2 regions of the uncultured Gordonia sp. genome follow, and region 2 is predicted to be linked to the other one. Evidence: riboswitches for the same ligand, from Rfam matches in the RefSeq annotation. Region 2 holds a riboswitch; the other holds the start of a gene.
The links. Region 2 has a riboswitch for S-adenosylmethionine ahead of Q0627_RS11520 (bifunctional o-acetylhomoserine/o-acetylserine sulfhydrylase). Riboswitches for the same ligand answer to the same signal wherever they lie in the genome.
Positions count from the first base shown of each region.

Region 1: another riboswitch for S-adenosylmethionine. It lies ahead of Q0627_RS06690 (aminotransferase class V-fold PLP-dependent enzyme); the one in region 2 lies ahead of Q0627_RS11520 (bifunctional o-acetylhomoserine/o-acetylserine sulfhydrylase).

Region 1 is NZ_CALLZT010000077.1:8,512-17,245, forward strand. It holds gene alc (allantoicase) at 1-397, shown strand, start outside; gene Q0627_RS06685 (hypothetical protein) at 518-955, opposite strand; gene Q0627_RS06690 (aminotransferase class V-fold PLP-dependent enzyme) at 952-2,238, opposite strand; SAM riboswitch class IV at 2,257-2,369, opposite strand; partial or broken gene Q0627_RS06695 (hypothetical protein) at 2,849-3,046, shown strand; gene Q0627_RS06700 (acyltransferase) at 3,056-4,393, shown strand; gene Q0627_RS06705 (SGNH/GDSL hydrolase family protein) at 4,390-5,316, shown strand; gene Q0627_RS06710 (O-succinylhomoserine sulfhydrylase) at 5,417-6,616, opposite strand; gene Q0627_RS06715 (rhodanese-like domain-containing protein) at 6,613-7,044, opposite strand; gene Q0627_RS06720 (hypothetical protein) at 7,023-7,520, opposite strand; gene Q0627_RS06725 (FAD-dependent oxidoreductase) at 7,674-8,734, shown strand, end outside.
Region 2 is NZ_CALLZT010000125.1:34,650-43,383, forward strand. It holds gene sdhA (succinate dehydrogenase flavoprotein subunit) at 1-1,363, shown strand, start outside; gene Q0627_RS11495 (succinate dehydrogenase iron-sulfur subunit) at 1,363-2,151, shown strand; gene Q0627_RS11500 (Uma2 family endonuclease) at 2,237-2,797, opposite strand; gene Q0627_RS11505 (YhjD/YihY/BrkB family envelope integrity protein) at 2,900-3,970, opposite strand; gene trpS (tryptophan--tRNA ligase) at 4,012-5,058, opposite strand; gene Q0627_RS11515 (exodeoxyribonuclease III) at 5,127-5,960, opposite strand; SAM riboswitch class IV at 6,237-6,353, shown strand; partial or broken gene Q0627_RS11520 (bifunctional o-acetylhomoserine/o-acetylserine sulfhydrylase) at 6,419-7,730, shown strand; gene Q0627_RS11525 (homoserine O-acetyltransferase) at 7,763-8,734, shown strand, end outside.

The sequences.
Region 1 (8,734 bases), on a different contig from region 2:
CCTGCTGATGCCCGGCCGCGCCCGCACCATGGGCGAAGGGTGGGAGACCTCCCGACGCCGCGACGCCGGCAACGACTGGGTGCAGGTGCGGCTGGCCGGCCGCAGCCGCGTCAGCCTGGTCGAACTCGACACCAGCTATTTCCTCGGCAATTCGCCCGGATCTGCGACCGTACGCGGCCGCGACGGGGAGACCGGCGAATGGTTCGAGGTGCTGCCCCGCACTCAGCTGCTGCCCGACACCCGGCACCGGTTCGTCATCGACCTCGACCGCCCGATGACCGAAGCCCGCCTCGACATCTTCCCCGACGGCGGCATGGCCCGCTTCCGCCTCTACGGCACCCTCACCGACGACGCCGAGGCCACCCTCATCGAACAGTGGGAACGCGGCGAAGCCTGACCGGGAACGGTGGGCGGGCCATCTGCCGGCTGGTGCGAGTTCGCCCAGCGTCCGAGCCTCGACCAGCAATGGGGGCACCTCAAGCAGCGAAGGTCGATTTCGATATCACCAGAAAGCTTCTCAGGCGACGAAGGCGGGGATGACCTCTTCGCGGATGCGGGCCTCGGTGGCCGAACCGTCGAGCGGGGTGATGATCACCGCGTCGGCGACCTCGGCCGCGTAGATGTCGCGGATGAGGCCGATGAGTCCGTGCGGGGTTCCGATGTAGCGCACCGTTTCCGAGCCCGTCGAGTCCGTCGGGACAGCACCGACCGAGGCGCGTGCCGATGCCGGATGTGCGGCGATCGCCACCTCCACCTCAAGGGCCACAATGAAATTCGCCGGATCCCGCTGCCCCGATCGCAGGACGTTGCGGGCCCGCTGGGCGTCGCGCAGGGTGGGGCGGCGCACCACGATCGGCAGGTCGACGTCGGTGTCGCCCCGCAGCGCGACCACCAGTTGCGGCCGGCCGACACTAATGGTGGTGCGTCCGGCTGCTTCGGCGATATCGACACTCATCCCAGGCTCTCTTTCACTCGTGCGGTGTCGCGACGGGACACCAACTCCGACAATGCATTCAACAGACGATCGATGTCGTCGGCAGCGGTACCGAGACCGAAGCTGGCGCGCACGGCACCGTCCGGGTAGCCCAGACGGGTCAGCAACGGATGCGCACAGAACCGTCCGTCACGCACCCCGATGCCGTGGTGGTCGCTGAGGTAGCAGGCCACCGTGCGCGCGGATAGTCCGTCGACGGCGAAGCCCGCGATTCCGACACGACCGGTCGAGTCGGAGAAGATCCGCAGCGGGCGCACTCCGTCGATGGCCGCCAGCCCCGCGTCGAGACGCTCACGCAGAGTATGTTCGTGGTAGCCGATGGCCTCGAAACCGATGACGGACAAAGATTCACACGCGTCGGCGATGGATACCGCACCGAGGACGTTGGGCGATCCGGCCTCGTGCCTGGCCGGTCCGGTATGCCACTGCACCGTTCCGCCGGACGCCACCTCCGCGCTCGCGCCGCCACCGGCCAGGTACGGCGAAGCCCCGTCCAGCCAGTCACCGCGGCCCACCAGAACCCCCGCCCCGAACGGCGCGTACAGCTTGTGGCCGGAGAACACCAGATAGTCGATGCCGTGGCTGACCACCGAAATCGGTTGATGCGCGACGAGTTGCGCTGCGTCGACCAGTATCCGGGCGCCGTGACGGTGGGCGATCGAGGCGAGCCGCGAAATCGGCAGCACCTCCCCGGTCACGTTCGATGCCGCCGTGATCGCCAGCAGCGCAGCAGGATTCGATGCCAGCTCGGCATCGAGTGCGGCGAGGGTGTCCTCGACGGTGGAGCACGCAGTGACCAGCCGGGTTCCCGAAAGACACTGCCACGGAAGAAGGTTGGCGTGATGCTCGATGTCGAGAACCACCACGTCACCGCGCTTGCCGAGGCAGTGCGCGAGCAGATTGATCGAGTCGGTGGTGTTGCGGGTGAACACCACATGGTCGTCGGCGCGGGCGCGCACGAACCGACGGATGCGTTCGCGGGCCTGCTCGTAGCGGTGGGTGGTGATCTGCGACAGCGCACCTGCTCCGCGGTGCACGCTCGCGTACTGCGGCAGGGCGTCGAGCAGCCTGTCGGCGACCGATCGTAGGGCCGGTGCGCTGGCGGCGTAGTCGAAGTTGGCATACCGCACCGACGATCCATCGAGCAGCGGCACCCGTTCGTCAGCACCGACGACGTCGGCGAGAGCCGGGATGTACCCCGGGACGAACGGTGAGGCGACAGGACTGGACAGGACAGCAGTCATGACAAAAGCTCCTTGGGAGATCCACGCTTGCCGTGTCCGGTTGAACACGGCCGGGTCGTCACCCGGAGCACCCCACCGTGGTGGAGGGTTGCCGACCAGCGAGCCGGGGCTTGTCGCTGGTACTCGTGACCCACGACCAAGGGTGTCCCACCACCGCGAACCGCGTCAATCGGGTTCGGGAGTTCGGCTCACCGTGGCCGAAAACGGGTCCGGTTCGGGACCCACCTGCTACGGCTCTGGGCATGTCACCCGAAGGGTGACTGCCGAAACGCGCCCTGATCACTTAATATGCCGGGTATGTTCACCACACGGTGAACCGGTGTGGGGGCCGGCCCCGCACTCGCCTGTCCGGCGCACTGCCGTACCCGAAGGAACCCTGGTGACCACACCATCTCTGACCACAGCACGTCTGACCAAACCCGGCCGCACCGCCCGTATCGCGGCCATCGCCTTGCTGGTGCCGCTGGCCGTCGGGCTCGCCGCCTGCGGCTCCGACACAGACTCCGACACACCGTCGTCATCGAGCGTGTCGTCCTCCCCGAGCAGTTCGCCGAGCAAGTCGTCGAGCAAGGCTCCCGCGCCGTCGAGCACGACGCCTGAGGTCACCGAGCCCGTGCAAGAGCAAACTCAGGCCCCGGTCCAAGAGCAGGCACCCGTCGAACAGGCCCCGGTGGAAACCCAGGCCCCGGTCCAGCAAGCACCCGTCCAGCAGGCCCCGGTGGAAACCCAGGCCCCGGTCCAGCAAGCACCGGCCCAGCAGGCGCCACCGCAACTGCCGCAGGGTGGTGGCGGCCGGCCCGGCTACTGAGTTCCGGCGGTGACGGATACAACCGACCGCAACACCCCGGCCACCGACACCACGGCCACCGACACTACGGCCGGCAGAACACCGGCGACCAGCGCGCCTGACGCTGGCATGCCCGCCGTACGCGGCGCGCGGCTGCCGTCGCTGACCGGGATGCGCTGGTGGGCGGCGCTGGCTGTATTCGTGCTGCACACCGTGGTGTTTCTGCCGGTGTATCCGTTCTACGGAAGCGACACCTACTGGACGATCGCCAAGGCCGTCCCGATGCAGGTGGGTGCGGCGGGCGTCACGTTCTTCTTCGTACTCAGCGGTTTCATCATGCTGTGGACGCGCCGCCCCGGCGACACCCCGCGCGCCTTCATCTGGCGCCGCGTGAAGAAGATCTATCCGACGCATCTGGTGGCCGTGGCCACGCTGGTGCTGGTGCTGCCGGTTCCGCTCGGCAAACTGGTCACCTGGTTGCCCACGACGGCACTGGTGCAGACGTGGTGGCCCAACTGGACGTCGCTGGGCGGCCTGAACATCCCGGCATGGTCGTTGTGTTCGGAGATGCTCTTCTATCTCACCTTCCCGTTCCTGGTTCCACTGATCGAGAGGATCGCCGATCGGTTGCTGCCGATGGCCATCGGCGTGATGTTCGCCCTGATCGTGGCGCTGCACACGTGCTACTACCTGTTCGCCGACGGCTACAAGGGCACCGGCAACATGTTCGGCGCCCGGATGGCCGTCGCCGCCGACGGCACGCTGCCCACCACCACCCGCGAGTACGGGTACAATGCCGATCCCGCGTTCTTCGCGCACGACTTCCTCGGCTACGCCGACCACGGCTACTGGCTGAGCTACTACTTCCCACTCTCGCGCCTGCCCGAATTCTTCCTCGGGGTTCTGGTGGCGCGACTGGTGATCAGCGGGCGCTGGCGTAACACCCGGCTGTGGTGGCCGCTGGCGGCGTTGGCGGTGTCGTTCGCGGCGACGTGGTGGGTGCCGTCGAACTTCTCGATGAGCGTGCTGATCCTGCTGCCGACCGCCGCCGTCATCGCCACCGCATGTGTGCGCGACGCCACCGGCCACCGGGGACTCAACGCAACCGGCCCGATGGTATGGCTGGGCGACATCTCGTACGCCTTCTACCTGATGCAATACCCGGTGATGGTGATCGTCGTGAAATACTTGCTCGCTGGGCACGCCGTCGGGTTCACGGGCTGGCTGTGTGCGGTGGCACTGTGTTTCGTACTCTCACTCGTGGCTGCCGGTCTCGTGTACGAGTTCGTCGACAAACCCATCACCCGGCGCCCCCGAGCCAAACGACGCCGTAAGGCCGCCGCCCCCGTACCAGAAAGCGCCAGATGACCAACGCTCTCACCCGGTTCCTCGCACCGACGCTGGCCGCAGCGCTGACCGTCGTCGGTGTGTCGCTCTCGCCCGGTGCCGCGTCCGCGGGCGGTAATCCGAACCAGAACACCACCACGCCGTCCACCACCGCGCCGGTGCCCGCACCGAAGAACAAGCTGTCGAAGCCCGGCCAGATCGTGGTGCTCGGCGACTCCTTCGCCGCCAACAGCCCCGACATGGGCGCGGCCTGCACGCAGAACCCCGACGCCTGGCCCGAGCAACTCGGCAAACTCACCAAGCGCAGACTCATCGAGAAAGCATGCAGCGGGGCGTCGTTCGGATCGGCCAACTACCAGATCGGCGACGAGGCCCGGCTGGCCGACAAAGAGGGTGGTTTCACCACCGACACCGCCCTGTTCCTGATGCAGTTCGGGATGAACGACCAGTGGAACGGTGAGGACACCGCCCTGCGGATCATCATCAAATGTCTGGCCGGCGGCAGCTGCCAGGAAGACCACACCGCCGTCACCTCGATCACGCCGCAGGCCATCGTCGACCGGACCAAACAGGTCATCGACTACGTGCGGTACTACTCACCCAATGCCCGCATCGCGTTCGTCGGCTATCCCGAACTGCTGCATCCCGGAACCAAGGCCGCCTGCATCGACGTGGCCGGACGTGAGGTGACGATCCACAACTCCAAGGCGATCATCGCGCTGATCAACAAGCTCGACGCCGCCACCCGCGAGGCCGCGACCATGCTGAACGTGGATTTCGTCGATGCCCGCAAGGCCACCGCGGGACGGGGCCTGTGCACGCCCAAACCGCTGGTCCACGGGGTACTCGACTCGAAGACCGACGTATACGGTATTCCCGCCCACCCCACCGTCGAGGGTGATGCGGTGATGGCCAGGACCATCCGGGATCAGTTCGGGCTCTAGACCTGTCATAAACCCCACCGCTGGGCCCCGGCACGACAATAATTGCGATGCCGGGGGCCATCGGTGGGGTTTTTGACAGGGTTCTATGACAGCGGGCGCGTCAGCCCAGGGCTTTGTCGAGGTCCGAGAGCAGGTCGGCGGTACCTTCGAGGCCCACCGACAGGCGCACCACCGAATCGGTGAGGCCGATGGCCGCGCGACCGTCGGGTCCCATCGCCCGGTGGGTGGTGGTGGCCGGATGAGTGATCAGGGATTTGGAGTCGCCGAGGTTGTTGGAGATGTCGACGATGGACAATCCGTTGAGCACCTCGAACGCGCGCTCCTTGCCCGATACCCCAGCGCGGTCGTTGAGTTCGAAGGTGATCACCGAGCCGCCGCCCGACATCTGCCGCCGGGCCAGGTCGTACTGCGGATGTGATTGCAGAAACGGGTATTTCACCCAGCGCACCCGCTCGTCGGTCTCCAGGAACTCCGCGATGCGCAGAGCGGAGGCCACCGAGGCGTCCAGTCGCAGCTTCATCGTCTCCAGGCCCTTGAGCAGCAGCCACGCGTTGAACGCGCTCATCGCGGGGCCGGTGTGCCGCATCAGTTGCTGCACCGGGCCGTCGATGAACTCCTTGTCGCCGAGGACCGCGCCGCCGAGCACGCGGCCCTGACCGTCGATGTGTTTGGTGGCCGAATAAACGATGACATCGGCACCCAGATCCGCGCCGCGCTGCAGCAGCGGGGTGGCGAAGACGTTGTCGAGCACCACCTTCGCGCCGGCCGCATGCGCGAGTTCGGTGACGGCGGCGACGTCGACGAGGGTCTGCATCGGGTTGGACGGGGTCTCGAAGAACACCGCGGTGGTGGGCACCGACAGCGCCTGCTCCCACTGCTGCAGGTCCTCACCGTCGACGAAGACGGTCTCCACCCCCCAGCGCGGCAGGATCTCGTTGCACACCACGAAGCACGAACCGAACAGGCTGCGCGCGGCCACCAGCCGGTCGCCGGCCTTGAGCAGCGCGCCGAGCGCCACGAACACCGCGGCCATCCCGCTCGCGGTGGCGAAAGCCGCCGGCATGTCGTCGAGCAGGCGCAGCCGCTCCTGGAACATGTTGACCGTCGGATTGCCGTACCGCGAGTAGACGTAGCGTTCGTCCTCGCCGGTGAAGGCGCGTTCGGCGGCCTCGGCCGAGTCATAGACGTAACCGCTGGTCAGGTACAGCGCCTCGGACGTCTCGAAGAATCCGGACCGGTCCAGACCGCCGCGCACACCGATGGTGTCGAGCGAAACCCCTTCGGGGAGAATATGACTCACGACTGCCTCCAGGGCAGGTTCGAGGCGCGCCAGCCCTCCGAGCCTCGATGATCGTCGTCATCGAGAGCCCCTTCAAAACCGTCGAGCACGTTGTAGGCCTTGGCGACTCCGGCCGCCGTCGCCGCCTCGGCGGCACCGATCGAGCGATGCCCGGACCGGCAGATGAAGATCACCTCGTCGCTGTCGCGCACACCCGCGTCGCGAAGCTGCGCCACGAACGCCTGGTTGGGCGCACCGTCGGGAAAACCGACCCATTCGATGAACACGGTCCGCTTACCGAGGATCTCGAGGTCGGGTACGCCGACGAAGTTCCATTCCGCGCGAGTGCGACAGTCCACCAGAACGGCATCGGGGTTGGCTTCGAGCGCATCCCATGCTTCCTGGGGGGTCAGATCTCCCGCGTACGTCACTGCGTGCACACCTTCCATTTGCCGTCCTCGCGCACCACGGTGGTGCCGACGACGTTCTTCTTGTCGGCCGATTTCTCGAAATGCCAATGTACTCGGGCGGTTGCCCGGTCGCCGTCGACGGTGAGGTCGGTGATCTCCGGGATCATGATCTGGCCGTTGTCGGCCATCGACTTGCGGTTGTCGGTGACGAACGTGTCCTCGGCCGGGAAGCCCTCCGCATTCCGGACGGCCGCACAGTTCACCGCGGCGAACTTGCCGAAGTCGGCCTCGTTGCGGGCCGTGTAGTAGTCGTTGATCGCGTGCTGGACCAGCGCGTCATCGCTCATCCGGCTCTCGGCGGGACGCACCGCGTTGGAGATCAGCACCCCGATCACCACCACGAGGACCACCACGCCCGCGATGATGAACGGCAGTGCCGCCCTCCAGGACGGTGCGTCGTCCTCCGGGACCTGCGGAGACGGGGTGGGGGGTGTGGCCGTGGGGGGTTTCGCCATGGACCGGATTCTATCGGCCGCGTATCCGGTGTCCGACCGGCAGGATCGGCAGCGCGAGTGAGGTAACCCTCACAAGTATTTGGGCGTCGGCGCCCGAGCGCCTACCGTAGAAGGGATACGCACTCCCACCGACACCGAGGAAAACCTCTCACGATGAGCGAAGACACCCGTCCGTTGCGGGTTGCCATCGTCGGCGCGGGTCCCGCCGGGATCTACGCCGCCGATGCCCTGATGAAGCATGACGACCTCTCCGAACGCGGGGTCAGCATCGACCTGTACGAGCGGATGCCCGCCCCGTTCGGCCTGATCCGGTACGGTGTGGCACCCGACCACCCGCGGATCAAGGGCATCATCAACGCCCTGCACAAGGTACTCGACAAGCCGCAGGTGCGCCTGCTGGGCAATGTCGACTACGGCACCGACATCAACCGCGACGATCTGGCGCGTCACTACGACGCCGCGATCTTCTCCACGGGCGCCGTCGACGACCGCGACCTGGAGATCCCCGGCATCGAGCTCGACGGCAGCTACGGCGCCGGCGAGTTCGTGGCCTGGTACGACGGGCACCCCGACTTCTCTCGCACCTGGCCGCTGGAGGCCGAGAAGGTCGCCGTGATCGGTGTCGGCAACGTGGCCCTCGACGTGGCGCGCGTGCTGGCCAAGACCGGCGACGAACTGCTGCCGACGGAGATCCCTGCCAACGTGTACGAGGGTCTCAAGGCCAACAAGGCGATCGAGGTGCATGTGTTCGGCCGCCGCGGCCCCGCGCAGGCCAAGTTCACCCCGCTCGAGCTCAAAGAACTCGACCACTCCCCCAACATCGAGGTCGTGGTCAGCCCCGAGGACATCGAGTACGACGAGGGTTCGGCCGTCGCACGGCGCAGCTCGAAGATCACCGACCAGGTCGCCACGATCATCGAGAACTACGCCATCCGCGAACCCAAGCAGGGTGCCATCCACAAGCTGTTCCTGCACTTCTTCGAGAATCCGGTGGAGGTGCTCGGCGAGGACAGCAAGGTCGTCGGTCTGCGCACCGAACGCACCGAGCTCGACGGCACCGGCAACGTCAAGCCCACCGGGCGGACCACCGACTGGGAGGTCGGCGCGATCTACCGGGCCGTGGGCTACCTGTCCGACAGCCTGCCGGAGATCCCGTTCGACTCGCAGGCGGGCGTGATCCCCAACGAGGCGGGCCGCGTGTTCGACGAGGGTGC
Region 2 (8,734 bases):
CTGTTACGCCGCCGACCGTACCGGCCACATGATCCTGCAGACGCTTTATCAGAACTGCGTCAAGCACGACGTCGAGTTCTTCAACGAGTTCTACGCCCTCGACCTGTGCCTGTCGGAGAACGAGGACGGCGAACTGACCGCGACCGGCATCGTCGCCTACGAGCTGGCCACCGGTGAGATCCACGTCTTCCACGCCAAGTCGATCGTCTTCGCCACCGGCGGTTCGGGACGTATGTACAAGACCACGTCGAATGCGCACACGCTGACCGGCGACGGCATGGGCATCATCTTCCGCAAGGGACTTCCCCTGGAAGACATGGAGTTCCACCAGTTCCATCCGACAGGTCTGGCCGGCCTGGGCATCCTCATCTCCGAGGCGGTCCGCGGTGAGGGCGGCATCCTGCGCAATGTGGACGGCGAGCGATTCATGGAACGCTACGCCCCCACCATCAAGGACCTCGCGCCCCGCGACATCGTCGCTCGCTCGATGGTGCTGGAAGTTCTCGAAGGCCGCGGCGCGGGCCCCAACAAGGACTACGTCTACATCGACGTGACACACCTCGGCGAAGACGTCCTGAACGAAAAGCTGCCCGACATCACCGAGTTCGCGCGCACCTACCTCGGCGTCGACCCGGTCACCGAGTACGTCCCCGTGTACCCGACCTGCCACTACGTCATGGGCGGTATCCCGACCAAGATCAACGGCCAGGTCCTGCGGAACAACGACGAGGTGGTCCACGGACTCTTCGCCGCGGGCGAATGCGCCTGTGTGTCGGTGCACGGCGCCAATCGCCTCGGCACCAACTCGCTGCTCGACATCAACGTCTTCGGCCGTCGTGCCGGTATCGCGGCCGCCGAGTACGCCGCCACCGCCGAGTTCGTCCCGCTGCCCGAGGCCCCGACGGCCATGGTCGACGAGTGGCTCGCCGGAGTGCTCTCCGAGCACGGCAACGAGCGTGTCGCCGACATCCGCAGGGAACTGCAGCAACTGATGGACGACAACGCATCGGTGTTCCGCACCGAAGAGACCCTCACCCGGGCACTCGACGGCGTGCGTGCGCTCAAACAGCGCTACGAGCATGTCCGCGTGCACGACAAGGGCAAACGCTTCAACTCCGACCTCCTCGAAGCCGTCGAGCTCGGCTTCCTCCTGGAAATGGCCGAGGTCACCGTCGTCGGTGCGCTCAATCGCAAGGAATCGCGCGGTGGTCACGCCCGCGAGGACTACCCGAAGCGCGATGACGTGAATTACATGATGCACACGATGGCGTACAAGAAGGGCACCGACCTCATCTCCGACATCGAGTTGGGCTACAAGCCGGTGGTTCAGACTCGCTACGAGCCGATGGAGCGTAAGTACTGATGACCGCAATCCTGGACAACCCCGCCGCACGCTCCGACGAGCCGCCGCTGCCCCCGGTGCCGGCCGAAGCGACCATGATCACGCTGAAGATCTACCGCTTCAACCCGGAGAACCCCGACGCCCAAGGCTTCGAGAGCTTCCGTGTCCCGGCGCTGCCGACCGACCGGTTGCTGAACCTGCTGCTCTACGTGAAGGGCTACCTCGACGGCACCCTGACCTTCCGCCGCAGTTGTGCACACGGCGTGTGCGGTTCGGACGCGATGCGCGTCAACGGCGTCAACCGGCTCGCCTGCAAACTGCTGATGAAGGACTTCCTGCCCAAGGACTCGTCCAAAGAACTGACGATCACCGTCGAACCCATCAAGGGCCTGCCGGTGGAAAAAGATCTCGTCGTCGACATGGAGCCGTTCTTCGACGCGTACCGGGCGATCAAACCGTTCCTGATCACCTCGGGCAACGAGCCGACGTACGAACGCATCCAGAGCCAGACCGACCGCGCGCGTTTCGACGACACCACCAAGTGCATCCTGTGCGCCTGCTGCACCACCAGTTGCCCGATCTTCTGGAACGAGGGCAGCTACTTCGGTCCGGCCGCCATCGTCAACGCGCACCGGTTCATCTTCGACAGCCGCGACGAGGCCGCCGTCGAGCGGCTGGACATCCTCAACGATGTCGACGGCGTGTGGCGCTGCCGTACCACTTTCAACTGCACCGACGCCTGCCCGCGCGGTATCCAGGTGACCCAGGCCATCTCCGAGGTCAAGCGCGCCCTGATGTTCTCGCGCTGACCCCACATCGCTTCAGCCCCAGTGCGGCCCGCGGACCGAAACGTCCGCGGGCCGTTCTGTTTTCGGCATCCGCGTGGAAGTACTTTCAGTTGCCGAGTTCGGCCGGCACGACGCTCAGCGGGAGCGGTTGTTCCACCGTGAATGTGTCGTCGCCGATGACGTGCGCCGTCTCCCGGTATTCGCCGTCGGCGAGCCCCCAGGCCAGTATCGACGGCTCGCCGGGATCGACAACCCAATAGTGTGGGCAGCCTGCGCGCCGGAGACGATCCTTCTTGAGCAGCAGATCGAAACTGCGCGTCGACGGTGAGAGCACCTCGATGGCCAGCAGCGGCGCCGACGGCAGGTCCCGTTCGGTGGTGGCCGAGCGGGACGCGACCAGCAGATCGGGCTGCATCACGGTGTCGTCGGAGAGCGCGACGTCGAACGGCGCCAACAGTACTTCAAGGTCCGCCGGGCAAGACTGCCGCAAAGCGAGGTACAGGTTTCCGACGGCCCGCTGGTGCACGCGCCGGGGTGCCGGACTCACGATGAGTATTCCGTCGATGAGTTCGTACCGGTACCCGTCATCGGGCATCGCATCGAGATCATCGCGCGTCAGATCCCGTCCTCGTGGTAACCCCAACGCTTCGGTCGGCATAGCAGTCATGGTAATTCTCCTCCCAGGTCACGACTACCAGTATCGGCCCGCAACGGCTGATTTTCGGAGACCACTTACCCGGCTGTGGACAACTCGCACAGCTCCGGCGACTCAGTGCCGCACAAGACCCCCGACCACCGCGCCGACAACTGCCCCCGCCGCCAATGCACCGGCGATCACCGACGGCCGCGGCGTCGGGCTGACCGTATACGTCGGCGAAACGACGACGGTTCGTTGCTCGTCCTCTTCGGTCGGCGGCTCGATCTGGTCGACCACCTGGTATGCCTCGTTCCTCGGGTCGGTGGCGCACCAGGCCGTGGCGTACAACAGGATTCGCGATGCCAGGTAGGCGAACACCATGATGCCGATGATCGAGCCGAAGGCCGCACCGGCCGGGCCTCTGGTCACCGATGTCAGGTAGATGCCACCGAAGGTCTTGAGGATCTCGAAGGCCACCGCCATCAGCAGACCGGCCCGCAGGCAACGGCGGAACGGCACTTTCATCAGCGGCAGGCGTGCCTGGACGAAGGTGAACAGCATCCACGACGCACACAACGAGACGGTGATCGACGTTACCCGGATAAGGGTTGCCGCCCAAGGCATGTCGTCGATCATCAGCCACTTCATGCTCTCGTTGAGCAGCCCGCTGCTGCCCAGTGCGCTCAGCGCCATCGTGACGATGAATGCCAGGCCGAGGACCACGAAGGTCAGCAGGTCGCCGAGCTTGGCCAGCACCGCGTTGCGTTTGATGCGGCCGCCCCACATTTCGGTCAGCGCCATCCGCACGCCCGACATCCAGCCGACACCGGTGAACGCGGCACCGAGCAGACCGACCGCACCGACCGTGGCGCGGGAGGAAATCGCCGAATCGATCAGATCGGACACCTGGGAGCCCATGTCGCCGGGCATCTGCTCGACGACCGAGTCCTGGATCTTGTCGAGCCACTCCTGATTGCCCGCCAGGACATAACCGGCGATGGCGAACGCGACCATCAGGACCGGAATGAGCGCCAGGATGCCGGTGAAGGCGATGCTGGCACCGTGCAGGTTTCCGCGGCGTTCGCCGTATCGGGTGACCGTGTCGAGGATGTGTTTGAGCAACGGCCATCGTTGCTGTGCCTCGGCGAACTTCTCCTTCCCCGAGCTCACCGCGCCCTTGGCCGAATCGATCGCAGAACTCATCCCCGATGTCTCCCTCGTCGCGATGCGAGGGAGATGCGCCCTCACACCTTCGGTGCCAGGAAGCCTACTTTGTCATACACAACCTTGAGTGTGTCCGATGCAATCTCGCGCGCGCGTTGTGCTCCCACCGCGAGGATCCCGTCGAGATACGCCGGATCTGCGGTGTATTCGGCGACCCGCCCACGCAAGGGCTCCACGAAATCGGACAGCACCTCGGCGGTGTCGACCTTCAGGTCGCCGTACCCCTTACCCGCGTACTTGGCGACGAGGTCATCGACACCGACGCCGCTGAGCGCGGACTGGATGGTCAGCAGGTTGCTCACACCCGGCTTGTTCTCGCGGTCGAAGCTGATCTCGGCACCGGTGTCGGTGACCGCGGAACGGATCTTCTTGGCCGAGCGGTTCGGGTCGTCGAGCAGATTGATCAGGCCCTTGTCTGTGTCGGCCGACTTGCTCATCTTCGAGGTCGGGTTCTGCAGGTCGTAGATCTTGGCGAACTCGGACACGATGAACGGCTCGGGTACCCGGAGCGCCCGGCCGAACCGCTTGTTGAAGCGTTGCGCAAGATCGCGGGTCAGCTCCAGATGCTGGCGCTGGTCCTCACCCACCGGCACCAGATCCACCTGGAAGGCCAGGATGTCGGCGGCCATCAGGATCGGGTAGGTGAACAGGCCCACGCCGGCCGCGTCCACCCCCTGCTTCGCGGACTTGTCCTTGAACTGGGTCATCCGGCTCGCCTCGCCGAAACCGGTGAGGCACGAGAGCACCCACGTCAGCTGCGCGATCTCGGGAACGTGCGACTGGACGTAGATCGTCGCGCGGCCGGGGTCGACGCCCACCGCCAGCAACTGCGCCACCGCCACCCGGGTGCGCTCACGCAGCACTTTCGGGTCATGCGGCACCGTGATCGCGTGCATGTCGGGGATGAAGTAGAAGGCGTCGAAATCCTCTTGCAGCTGCACCCACTGACGGACCGCCCCGAGGTAATTCCCGAGATGAAAGGAGTCACTGGTCGGCTGGATTCCGGACAGGACCCGCTTGCCGCTGCGGGGTTCGGCTCCTGCGCCGGCGGCGTCTTCACTCGTCATGGGTTCCAGTGTCTCAAAGCCGTTCAACCGGATTATGTCGGCACGTCGTCCTGTCGCGCGCGGGCACGTCAGCCGAAGGTGACGGTCACAGGTGCGTGGTCGGACCAGCGCAGATCGTAGGCGTCGGCCCGGTCGACGACCGCCGCACCCGCCCGCGCCGCCATCGGCGCATTCGCCAGCAGGTAGTCGATGCGCCAGCCCGCGTCGTTGTCGAAGGCCTTACCGCGCCACGACCACCAGCTGTACGGTCCCGCTGCCTGTGGGTGCAGGTCCCGGACGACATCGGACCATCCCGACGCCAGCAGACCCGCGACCCACTCGCGCTCGTGCGGCAGGAATCCGGGGCTCTTGAGGTTGCCCTTCCAGTTCTTGATGTCCGCCTCGGCGGGAGCGATATTCCAGTCGCCACCGACGACCACTCCCCTCGACTGTGCTCCGAGGTGGCCGAGATGGACGCCGAACTCGTCGAGGAAGCGCTTCTTCTCCTCGAACTTGGCCGCGTCCTGCGGGGTGTCGGCGGCACCCTTGGGCAGGTACAGGCTGGCGACGGTCAGCTCGCCTGTACCGGGGTCGGTGAAGTCGGCCTCGACATACCGGCCGAGGCCGTCGAACTCGGTGCTGCCGAATCCGGTCCGCACTGCGACGGGCTCGGTGCGGCTCAACACGCCGACGCCTGCATGCCCTTTCACCGACGACTCGGTCATCGTCAGATGCCAGCCCCTCGCCAGTGCGGGAGCCAGCGCGTCATGGGCCTGCTTGTGCGAGGCCCGGATCTCCTGCAGGAGGATCACATCGGAGGCCGTGTGCGACAACCAGCGCAGCATTCCCTCGTTGCGTTCGTTGCGTTGTTTGACCGCGGCTCGGATGCCGTTGACATTGACCGTGGTGATGACGATGGACACGGCTCCCGAGCCTACGTGCCGACGCGAGGATCACCCACCCCGGACGGCGCGACGAATCACCGCCGGTTCGTTGCGGCGGATCGGCGAACTGCAGGACGGGGCGGGTGGATTCAGCCGGCACGAAAGCCGCAACGGCGACGGACGGCGGCACCATTCCGGAGAGCCACGGTGAGATCGTTCACACAGCTCATGGCGGCGCCGATATCGGCGGCGTTGCAATCGATCTGAGTAGGAGGGTTCTCCTTGCCCCGAATCGGTGTTATATCCTTGTCGCCAGGTCATAAGTATCAGCGCAAAGCCCCGGCTCGCTGATCGGCAACCCTCCATCCGCGGTGGGGTGCTCCGGGTGATGACCGGGTTGGGGGCCGTCAGGCCTCCCGGCAAGCGCGGGTCCGAAGGTCGGACCCCACCAGGGTCTCGCATGGCCCTGCCGACCGTAGAAAGTTGTGTATCACGTCATGTCTGACGCAGCGAATCCAGCGGACAACTGGAGCTTCGAAACCAAGCAGATCCACGTCGGCCAGTCGCCGGATCCGACGACCGGCGCGCGCGTTGCCGATCTACCAGACCACCAGTTATGCCTTCCAGGACACCCAGCACGCCGCGAGCCTGTTCGGCCTGGCCGAGCCCGGCAATATCTACACGCGCATCATGAATCCGACGCAGGACGCGGTGGAACAGCGTCTGGCCGCACTCGAAGGCGGTGTCGCGGCATTGCTGGTGGCCTCGGGCCAGGCAGCCACCACCTACGCGCTGCTCAATGTGGCCGAGGCGGGCAGTCACGTGGTCGCGAGCCCCCGGCTGTACGGCGGAACCTACAACCTGTTCCACTACACGCTGCCCAAGCTGGGTGTGGAAGTCACCTTCGTCGACGATCCCGAGGATCCCGCTTCCTGGCAGGCCGCGGTCCGCGACAACACCCGTGCCTTCTACGGTGAGTCCATCGCCAATCCCGGCAACGAGATCCTCGACATCAAGGGAATCTCGGAAGTGGCCCACACCAACGGCGTGCCGCTGATCGTCGACAACACCGTGGCCACCCCGTACCTGCTCAACCCGCTCGCCCACGGCGCCGACGTCGTGGTCCACTCGGCCACCAAGTACATCGGCGGCCACGGCACCGCGATCGGCGGCGTGATCATCGACGGCGGAACCTTCGACTGGCGGGTGCAGCGCGACGGCACCGACCTGTTCCCCGGATTCACCACCCCCGACCCCAGCTACCACGGCGCCGTGTTCGCCGATCTCGGCGCGCCGGCATACGCGCTGAAGATCCGCGTGCAGTTGCTGCGCGACACGGGTGCGGCGATCTCGCCGTTCAACGCCTTCCTGCTGGCGCAGGGTCTGGAAACGCTGAGCCTGCGCGTCGAGCGCCATGTGGCCAACGCGCAGCGCGTCGCCGCACATCTCAACGATCATCCGCAGGTCACGTCGGTGACGTATGCCGGTCTGTCGGCGTCGCCGTGGTACGAGCGCGGGCAAGAATTGGCTCCCAAGGGGCAGGGCGCTATCGTCGCGTTCGAGATCACCGGCGGAGTCGATGCCGGCAAGCGGTTCGTCGACGCGCTGACGCTGCACAGCCATGTCGCCAACATCGGCGACGTCCGTTCCCTGGTGATCCATCCGGCGTCGACCACCCACAGCCAGTTGACGCCCGAAGAGCAGCTCGCCGCCGGAGTGACCCCCGGATTGGTCCGGCTCGCCGTCGGTATCGAAGGTATCGACGACATCATCGCCGACCTTGAGCAGGGATTCGTCGCGGCCAAGTGAACAGGTGATGCGTGAGAACAAGTGAGCAACTCTTGCCGGTGAGTATTGACCAACCGGTAGCCGAGACCACCGGAGACCTCGACTGGGAGAACACTCCCGACGGGGAGCTGATGTACACCTCGGTGGGGCCGCTCACGCTCGACAACGGCGAGAGACTCGACGACGTGACCCTGGCGTTCCAGCGCTGGGGCACGTTGTCGCCCGCCCGCGACAACGTCGTTCTCACACTGCACGCTCTCACCGGCGACTCACATGTCACCGGGCCCGCGGACGAGAACCATCCGGACGCGGGCTGGTGGGACGGGCTGATCGGTCCCGGTTGCGCCGTCGACACCGGCCAATGGTGCGTCGTCTCGGCCAATGTCCTCGGTGGTTGCCGCGGGTCCACCGGACCGTCATCGATCGCACCGGACGGCCGGCCCTGGGGATCGCGATTCCCGCGGGTCACGATCGGTGACCAGGTGCGGGCCGAACTGGCCCTGATGGACGCGCTCGGCATCGGCCAGGTGGCGTCGGTCCTCGGCGGTTCGATGGGTGGTGCGCGGGCGCTGGAATGGGCTGTCGGACACGCCGACCGGATCCGGTCCGCGCTGGTGCTGGCTGTCGGAGCGCGCGCCACCGCCGATCAGATCGGCATCCAGTCCACCCAGATCACCGCGATCAAGGCCGACCCGGATTGGCAGGGCGGCGACTACTACGGCACCGGCCGGGCCCCCACCACCGGTATGGGTATCGCCCGGCGGATGGCGCACCTGTCCTACCGTGCCGAGGTCGAACTCGATGACCGGTTCGGCAACGACGCACAGGGTTCGGAGAATCCGCTCGCCGACGGCCGATACGCCGTCGAAAGCTACCTCGAACATCAGTCGGCCAAACTGGGCCGGCGATTCGACCCGGGTAGCTACGTCGTACTCACCGATTCGCTCAACACCCACGACGTCGGCCGGGGACGTGGCGGTGTCGAGGCCGCGTTGCGCGGCTGCACGGTACCCGTGGTCGTCGGC